DNA from 2 places in the Rhodoferax sp. GW822-FHT04A08 genome. Region 1 is predicted to be linked to the other one. Evidence: predicted binding sites of a transcription regulator. Region 1 holds the regulator's gene; the other holds the start of a gene.

The links. Region 1 encodes HrcA, which represses chaperone genes, less so after heat shock. Its sites were predicted from a motif close to TTAGCACTCNNNNNNNNNGAGTGCTAA; they were not measured.
Region 2: a site for HrcA is predicted at 1,974-2,000, ahead of rpoH (RNA polymerase sigma factor RpoH). Genes of this name have one in related genera too.

Annotation. Positions count from the first base shown of each region.
Region 1 is NZ_JBXAMW010000014.1:90,961-95,619, reverse strand. Features, by position in the region: gene AC1RMF_RS21430 (group II intron reverse transcriptase/maturase) at 1-541, opposite strand, end outside; tRNA gene AC1RMF_RS21425 (tRNA-Ile) at 818-905, opposite strand; gene AC1RMF_RS21420 (DUF6812 domain-containing protein) at 1,693-1,965, shown strand; gene hrcA (heat-inducible transcriptional repressor HrcA) at 1,990-2,997, opposite strand; gene AC1RMF_RS21410 (NAD kinase) at 3,026-3,928, shown strand; gene recN (DNA repair protein RecN) at 3,932-4,659, shown strand, end outside.
Region 2 is NZ_JBXAMW010000016.1:44,459-49,117, reverse strand. Features, by position in the region: gene cyoE (heme o synthase) at 1-311, shown strand, start outside; gene AC1RMF_RS22240 (SCO family protein) at 323-931, shown strand; gene rpoH (RNA polymerase sigma factor RpoH) at 1,002-1,943, opposite strand; gene AC1RMF_RS22230 (LacI family DNA-binding transcriptional regulator) at 2,081-3,097, opposite strand; gene AC1RMF_RS22225 (Gfo/Idh/MocA family protein) at 3,209-4,237, shown strand; gene AC1RMF_RS22220 (acyl CoA:acetate/3-ketoacid CoA transferase) at 4,246-4,659, shown strand, end outside.

The DNA of each region.
Region 1 (4,659 bases):
CATATTTGACTATCAGAGACTCACAGAATTTATCTAATTCATGTAGAAATATATTGCACAAAATGGGCGATACGATTGACCCTTGCGGGGTGCCAACTACGCTATTAATCGGTGTCTTGAACTCGTAGTACCCTGCTGTCAGGGCCTTTCTAATCAAGTTGAGGAAACGTTCATCAGAGATGCGTTTTCTCAGTACACCAATGAGGGCTTCATGGTCGATGTTGTCAAAAGCCGCTTTCACGTCCCCTTCAACAATCCAAGAAACGCCAGTCCACGTGTTGCGAATCGATTTGAGTGCCGTGTGACAGCTTCTATGGGGCCTGAATCCGTGACTTTTGTCACTGAAACTTGGACCATATGGACTGTCGTAGATAGCTTCGAGGATCATGCGAATGACCTCTTGCACTACTTTATCCCTTGGTGAAGCGATGCCAAGCGGTCGCGTTCCGCCTTTGGCCTTCGGAATTCGCACTCTTCGCGCACGCGTGAATCCAAAGGATTCATTGCGGACTTGAAGGATGATATTTTCGATGCTGGACATCGAGAATCCATCTATAGTACTACCGTCGGACCCCGGCGTCATGTTTCCCGGTTTGCTTTTCAGTCTCTCGTATGCCACAACATAAAAGTCAGGGCGGTACATGAGCCTGTAAAGGTCATCGTTGATCCACTTTGGGTTGGCGTTCTTCTTGCGCAGAACTTCCAGTCTATCCAGGTCCTTAAGACTCATCCGAGTCAACCTTTCGGAACAATGGAAGACCACTAACTACAGTGCTTCCTATTCACCCCGCATTACCGGGGTCACATATCAGATACTTGGTGGGACGGGTGGGATTTGAACCCACAATGGACTTTCATCGACGGATTATGAGTCCGCTGCCTGCAACCAATACGGCGTCCGTCCCAACTTTTCTCTGACCCTAGTACTATCACTGTTCCGTTGCCAATCATAACTTCTCCCGTCGCCGGAAAAAGAAGATCCGTGATCTTTCACCCCTAGAACGTTCATGACGTGTCCTATAGAGGCTTTCACCTCTGGAGTTTTGATCACTTCTAGGAATTACTTCCCGTAGGCAATCCCTTGGTTAACACTTTTCCGTTGTCAAGGGTTAGGTGCTCTTTTCGTCCTTGTCATCCCTACTTGGGAGCCGTTCTTACGGGAGGATTCGGGGGTGCTCATAATCGTCACCCCCGACCGTAAATCTCAGACGTAAACTTGCGTGTCTGAGGGTTGTCGAACATACCCCGGTCGGACTAGAGTTCAAGTAATTCAACCTTCACCATACCTTGCATAGCTGACGAACCTCTCGGGGCTGCAAATTACCCCTCACTCGCCTTTTAACGACATGCTGTTGTCCCATTTGGGCTTTCCCCATCAGGTATCGCTGATTTCAGGCTCGTGTCGCCACGTTTGCCTTCGGTCAGCTAAGTCGCTGCTTTAGTCCCCATTCCCCAGGGACGTATTCCTTCGAATACCACGAAAAAGCGCCCTATCCAAGGCGCACTTATGAGTCCTCTGCTCTAACCAACTGAGCTAACGGCCCAACCGAAGGCGAGATTGTAATGGGGTTGACGCCGCACCAAACCTGGGCGCAACATCAGCATCCGTGAAAACCCTCTCAAAAGGACCCAGGCTGGATAGAATCTCTGGCAAACAAGTGCGCATTGTCGGCAACGGCAAGGGGGAATTCCATGACTCAATCATCAAGCGATCCGCGTAAAGAAACGAACGCCATCCTGGTTTCCGTGCTGATGCACGATGGTTCACGCTACCGCGGTTACATTCACCTGCCCAAGGAACACCGGCTGCAGGATCTGCTCAATGACACCCGCTCCTTCATTCCACTGGAGCAGGCGGCCAACAATGATGCCGTCACCATTGTTTCCAAGCACTTCATCGTCTCCATTGAAGAGCTGCGCGAGGGCATGCACGAATTCGGCCTGAACGCCATTTCACTGGCCTGACGGCCCCGCCAGCGCCCCGCAGCCCTATTTGCTGTGGTGGCTTAGCGCGTTGCTGACCAATTTGGACGTAATGTCCACAATCTGGATCATGCGGTCATAGGGCATGCGTGTTGGGCCGATAACGCCCAACGTACCCACCACCTTGCCATCCACTTCGTAGGGGCTGCTGACGATGGATAGCTCCTCAAACGGCACCACCTGGCTCTCGCCGCCAATGTAGATGCGCACTCCTTCAGCCTGACCGGCGATGTCCAGCAGACGCATGAGCTGGGCCTTTTGCTCGAACAGGTCAAAGGCGCGCCGCAAATGGCTCATATCGCTGGAAAAGTCGGACACGGAGAGCAGGTTGCGCTCACCAGCGATCACCACCTCATCCTCGGTATTGCTCATGGCCTCCGAGCTGACGTTCACCGCCGCCTGCATCAGATTGGCTATCTCGGAGCGCAGGCTTTCCACCTCCCCCTGAAGGCGCGTACGGACCTGGTCGATGTCCAGCCCCACGTAGTTGCTGTTGAGGAAATTGGCCGCTTCCACCAATTGGGACTGTGAGTAGTCCACCTCGGTGAAGATCACGCGGTTTTGCACATCGCCGTCGGGCGAGACAATGATGACCAGCAGTCGTTTCTCCGACAGGCGCAAAAACTCCATGTGGCGAAAGGTCGATGTGCGGCGTGGCGCGATCACCACACCCACAAACTGCGACAGGTTGGACAGCAGGTTGGCCGCATTGGAGATGACCTTTTGCGGCTGGTCCGGAGCCAGGCTGTGCGATGCATATTGCGAAGGCTGCACCGTGAGCATGGTGTCCACAAACAGGCGATAGCCGCGCGCCGTGGGTATGCGCCCGGCCGAAGTGTGGGGGCTGACGATGAGCCCCAGTTCCTCCAGATCCGACATCACATTGCGGATGGTGGCAGGCGACAGTTCCAGGCCCGATGCTTTTGACAGTGTGCGGCTGCCAACAGGTTGTCCGTCGGCTATGTAGCGCTCTACCAGAGCTTTCAGCAACAACTTGGAACGTTCATCGAGCATGTAAACATTTTAGTGCTCTAATTTGCGAATGAAGTCGCTGTCTCAATTTCGCCAAGTCGCTTTGGTCGGCAAGTACCAGAGCACCATTTCCGGGCCGGCTGGCGCGCATTCTCGCCAGGCGCTGGAGGAAATCGCCAACTACGTTCTGGACCTGGGCTGCGACCTGTATCTGGAGGCCGAAACCGCTTCCAACATGGGCATGACGCGCTATGCCACACTGAATGTGGACGCGATTGGCCAGCAATGCGACCTGTGTCTGGTGGTGGGTGGTGATGGCACCATGCTGGGTGTGGGCCGCCAGTTGGCGCCCTACAAGGTGCCGCTGATCGGTATCAACCAGGGTCGGCTGGGCTTCATCACCGATATCCCCTTTGGTCAGTACAAGGCAGTATTGGCGCCCATGCTGGCGGGTGACTACATGGAAGACCAGCGCAGCCTGATTCAGGGCCGGGTCGTTCGCGATGGCACTTGCGTCTTCAGCGCGCTGGCCATGAACGACGTGGTGGTCAACCGCGGCGCCAGTTCGGGCATGGTGGAGTTGCGCATGGAGGTGGATGGGCACTTTGTGGCGAACCAGCGCGCCGACGGCCTGATCATCGCCTCCCCCACCGGCTCTACCGCCTATTCGTTGTCCGCTGGCGGGCCACTGATGCATCCAGCCATTGACGGCTGGGTGATCGTGCCGATCGCGCCGCACACCCTGTCCAACCGGCCCATTGTGCTGACCAGCGCGGGCGAAATCGCGGTGGAGATCGTTGCCGGGCGCGATGCCAGCGCCAGCTTTGATACGCAAAGTCTGGCATCCCTGATGCACGGCGACCGCATTGTGGTCACGCGCTCCGAGCACCGGGTGAAGTTCTTACATCCCAAAGGTTGGTCGTACTTTGATACGCTGCGTCAGAAAATGCATTGGAATGAAGGGGTAGTCTGAGCCATGGCCTTGAAGCGCATCGTCCTGCGGGACTTTGTCATCGTCAGCGAACTGGAGCTGGAGCTGGAGCGCGGTTTCACCGTGCTGACCGGCGAAACGGGCGCGGGCAAATCCATTTTGGTGGACGCGCTCCAGCTGGTCACAGGTGCGCGTGCCGATGTGGGAGTGATCCGCGAAGGCGCCTCGCGCACGGACGTGAGCGCAGAGTTTGACCATGCGCCAGCCTTGCAGGCCCTGCTGGATGAAGCTGGCTTTGAAGCGGGCGACTCGCTGCTGCTGCGCCGCACGGTGGACACCCAGGGCAAGAGCCGCGCCTGGGTCAATGGCAGCCCGGCCACCGCGCAGCAGCTGCGCAGCATCGGCGAGCAGTTGCTGGACATCCATGGACAGCACGCCTGGCAAAGCCTGACCCGACCCGATGCGGTACGCGGACTGCTCGACGCGTACGCCAAGATTTCCACAGCCACACTCAGCCAGCTCTGGGCCGCGTGGCGCACTGCCCAGGCTGCACTGGAAAAAGCCACGCAAGCACAGGACTCGCTGCAACGTGAGCGTGAGCGTCTGGCCTGGCAGATCGGCGAGCTGGAAAAGCTCAACCCGCAGGCCGACGAATGGCCCGAACTCAACACCAACCACAGCCGTCTGGCCAATGGGCAGGCCCTGCTGGACGCCGCACAAGGCGTGGTGGAATTGCTGGAAGACGCCGACACCAATGCCCTGCACGCCTTGAA
Region 2 (4,659 bases), on a different contig from region 1:
ACCGCGTGGAAGACTATCGCAAGTCCGGATTGCCCATGCTGCCGGTCACACACGGCAGCGAATTCACCCGCTTGCACATCCTGCTTTACACCTTTGTGTTGTTTGCGGCCTGTCTGCTCCCATTTGTCTACGGCATGAGCTCCTGGCTGTACTTGGCCGTGGCCGTGGCGTTGAGCGTGGGCTTTTGCTGGTATGGCTGGAAGTTGCTGCGCAATTATTCGGATGAGCTGGCGCGCAAGACCTTCCGTTTTTCCCTGATCCACCTGAGCGCCCTGTTCGCGGCGCTACTATTGGACCACTATCTGCTTTGATTGACGGCTCTATGACCCATAAACGCCAAACCCTGCAGCGCCTGGCCGCTGCAACCCTTCTTGCTACCAGCGTGCTGCTGGGGGGCTGCTTCGAGTCCAAACCTTCCTTCTCCGCGGTGGATGTCACCGGCGCCGATTACGCCAAAGCTTTCGAGTTGAACGACCACAACGGCAAGTTGCGCCACCTGACGGACTTCAGCGGCAAGGTGGTGGTGATGTTCTTTGGCTATACCCAATGTCCCGACGTGTGCCCCACCACCATGGCCGACATGGCCGAGGTCAAAAAGGCGCTGGGCGCCGATAGCGACAAGCTGCAGGTGCTGTTTGTGTCGGTTGATCCCGAACGCGACACCCCGGAACTGCTCAAAGCCTACATGGAAAACTTTGATCCGACCTTCCTAGCTCTCTACGCGCCGCCCCAGAAGCTGGAGCAAGTAGCCAAGGACTTCAAGGTGTACTACAAGAAGGTGGAAGGCAAGACGCCCACCAGCTACAGCATGGACCACTCGGCGGGCAGCTACATTTACGACCCCAAAGGGCAACTGCGTTTATTCTCTCGCTACGGCAGCCCCAAGGATGCGGTGATCAAGGACATCCAGACCCTGCTCAAAGGCGCGTAAACGCGCAGGGCATGAAAAAAAGCCCCCGCAGTTCAGGGCTGCGGGGGCTTTGTTTTATGTTGCTAGGTGATCAGGCGTAGGCGGCCAGCGCCGTCTTCATCTTCTTCATGGCTGCCACCTCGATCTGGCGAATGCGCTCGGCACTGACACCGTATTCGGCGGCCAGGTCGTGCAGTGTCATACCGCCGGAGTTGTCGTCATTGACCTTGAGCCAGCGCTCTTCCACGATGCGGCGGCTGCGTGCATCCAGGCTGTTGAGTGCCGTGGCAATGCCGTCGGTTGCCAGAATGTCGCGCTGACGCGCTTCGATCATGGCCACCGGCTCGTGGTTGGTGTCGGTCAGGTAAGCGATAGGGCCAAAGGCGTCTTCACCGTCGTCAGACGGGCTGGGGTCCAGCAACACGTCACCGCCGGAAAGCCGCGTTTCCATCTCGATCACTTCTTCCGGCTTGACGTTGAGTTCGCGCGCCATGGCGTCGATCTGCTCGGGGTTCAGTGTGTCGCGGTGGGTGCCCAGGTCGGCTGCCGCGTCGTCGCTCTTGAAACGTTGCTTCATGGAGCGCAGATTGAAGAACAGCTTGCGCTGGGCCTTGGTGGTGGCCACCTTGACCATGCGCCAGTTTTTCAGGATGTATTCGTGGATTTCGGCCTTGATCCAGTGCATGGCATAGCTCACCAGGCGCACGCCTTGATCGGGGTCAAAACGCTTGACCGCCTTCATCAAGCCCACATTGCCTTCCTGGATCAGGTCGCCGTGGGGCAGTCCGTAGCCCAGGTACTGACGGGACACGGAGACCACCAGACGCAGGTGCGAGAGCACGAGCTTTCCGGCGGCTTCGAGATCGTTATCCTGCTTGAACTTGCGTGCGTATTCCTGCTCTTCTTCCAGGGTGAGCATAGGCAGGCGGTTGGCCGCAGAGATATAGGCGTCCAGATTGCCCAGCGGTGGCACCAGCGACCAGGGGTTGGCCACCGAAAGTGCGTTGGTTGGGACGGTCAGGGAAGCAGTCATAGCAGAACTCCTTGTGTTCATTGCATGATATTAGCACTCCTGTATAGAGAGTGCTAATTGTTCGTGTCAATGGTGTAAAGCGGCTGGGGCTATCGCCCAAATGGTCCGCTTTGGGCCGCTGGACCACACCCCTTTGTTCAGCCGGTCTGGCGAATCACCAGCTCCGGAGCCGAGGTGTAGATCATGCGCTTGGCATTCGGGTTCTGAATGCGCTGCAGCAGGATGGAAGCCGCCTGTTCGCCCAGCTCGCTGGGACGTATGTCCACCGTGCTCAGGGGTGGATTGGAGTGGGCGGAGTCGAGCACGTTGTCGAAGCCGAACAGGGCGATATCGGAGCCAGCCCGCAGTCCTTTTTCGCCCAGTGCCGACAAAGCGCCAAAGGCCACGATGTCGTTGTAGCCCACCGCTGCGGTAACGGGTGGGGTGATGGCAAGCAAGGCGTTCATGGCCTGGTGGCCGCCCTCCCGGTTGGGGTTGGCATGGATGACCAACTCCTCTTTGAATTCCATGCCATGGGCCTGTAGCGCCTGCTTGTAGCCGGACAGTCGCTGCGTAAACACCACGCCGTTCTGGCCACCCAGAAAGCCGATGCGTTTGTGCCCGGCCTCGATCAGGTGGGTGGTGGCCAGGTAGACGCCGCGCTCGCTGTCCCCGCCGGCAAAGTCGTAGCTTCCAGGCCCCAGATTGCGCACAAACACGGTCAGCGGGATGCCCCAGCTCTGGACGGTTTTCAGAATGGAGCGCGGCGTGTTGAGTGCCGGACACAGCATGATCCCGGCGGCATGCTGCTCACGCATGGATTGCAGCACCTTGTCCTGCAGCGCAACGTCTTCCCGCGTATGCGCCATGAGAACCACATAACCGGCTTCCACCAGCTTGCGTTCTATGCCCACCAGGATCTCGGCAAAGAAGGGGTTCATCAGATCATTGATGACCACGCCAATGGCGTTGGAGGATTTGCCGCGCAGTTCCCCGGCGCGCCGGTTGTAGACGTAGCCCAGCTTCTGTGCCGCCTCCTTGACGCGATCTGCTGTTTCTCCTTTGATCAGCGGGCTGCCCTTGAGCACCAGGGAGACGGTGGATTTGGAAACATTGGCTTCGGCAGCCACATCGACGATGGTGATGGTGCGCGTGCTCGGTGGTCTGGTAGCCATGGCGGATTGGTGTTTTCCCTAGGTTCTTGAATTAACACTTGTCAAATGCTTTGGAACGTTCCAATAATTCATCTATTGCAACGTTCCAATAAGCATACGGCAAAAAGCAAAATGAACCAACAAGTAGCTACTACCGGCTGGGGCCTCATAGGCGCAAGCACCATCGCCCGCCAGTACATGGTCGATGCCATCCGTGCCCAAGCCGGCCATCGCGTACAGGCGGTGATGAGCAGTCAGCAGGAGCGCGCCGATCAGTTTGCGCATGACCTGGGCATACCGCGCGCTTACAGTTCCTTGGACGCACTGCTGGCCGACCCGGACGTACATGCGGTCTACATCAGCACTACCAACGAGCTGCACCGCGACCAGGTTCTGGCCGCAGCGGCGGCAGGCAAACACGTGTTGTGTGAAAAGCCTCTGGCGCTGACCACGGAAGATGCCCTGATCATGGTGCGGGCCTGCCAGCAGGCGGGCGTGGTGATGGCCACCAACCACCACCTGCGCAACGCCGCCACCCACCGCAAGATGCGTGAGCTGATCCGCCTAGGCGCCATTGGCCGGCCTCTGTTCGCGCGCGTGTTCCACGCGGTCTATCTGCCGCCGCATCTGCAGGGCTGGCGTCTGGACAAGCCCCAGGCTGGCGGCGGTGTCATTCTGGACATCACGGTGCATGACATCGATACCCTGCGCTTCACGCTGGACAGCGAGCTGGTGGAGGTCGTGGGCATGTCCCAGTCCGCCGCCATGGCCAAGGAGGGGCTGGAGGATGGCGCCATGGCCGTGCTGCGCTTTGCCAACGGCGTGCTGGCGCAGGTGCATGACGCGTTCACCGTCAAGCACGCTGGCACTGGTGTGGAATACCACGGCGAAGCAGGGTCGCTCATAGGACGCAATGTCATGACCCAGCAACCCGTGGGCGAAGTCATCCTGCGCAATGCCGAGGGCGAACAGGTCATCGCCATCGACCACCAAAGCCTGTATGCACGTGGTGTGGCGTCATTCTGCGAAGCCATGTTGGGCCGCGGCGAGCCTGCGGCCACGGCCCTGGATGGCGTCCAGTCCCTGGCGGGCGCGCTCGCCGTACTCGACGCCTGCAAGACCGGCAGCCGCCAGAGCGTCCCCCCTCTCACGATCGAATGAACACACCCATGAGAAACAAAGTCATCTCCGCGCGTCAGGCCGCCGCCCTGATACACGACAACGATGTGGTCAGCATCAGCTCCAGCAGTGGCCTGGGCTGCCCGGATCGGGTCCTCCAAGGCATTGGCGAGCGTTTTGACGAAGAGGGCGCGCCGCGCAATATCACCACGCTCAACCCGATTGCTGCGGGCGACATGTACGGCATCAAGGGCATAGACCACATTGCCAAACCCGGTCTGCTCAGCCGCATCCTGGCCGGCTCCTATCCCAGCGGACCTTCTTCGCTGCCCATGCCCGCCATCTGGAAGATGATTGTCGAGAACCAGATCGCGGCCTACAACATCCCCAGCGGCATCCTGTTTGACATGCACCGCGACGCCGCCGCCCGGCGCCCCGGCGTGCTCACGCAAGTCGGCGTGGGC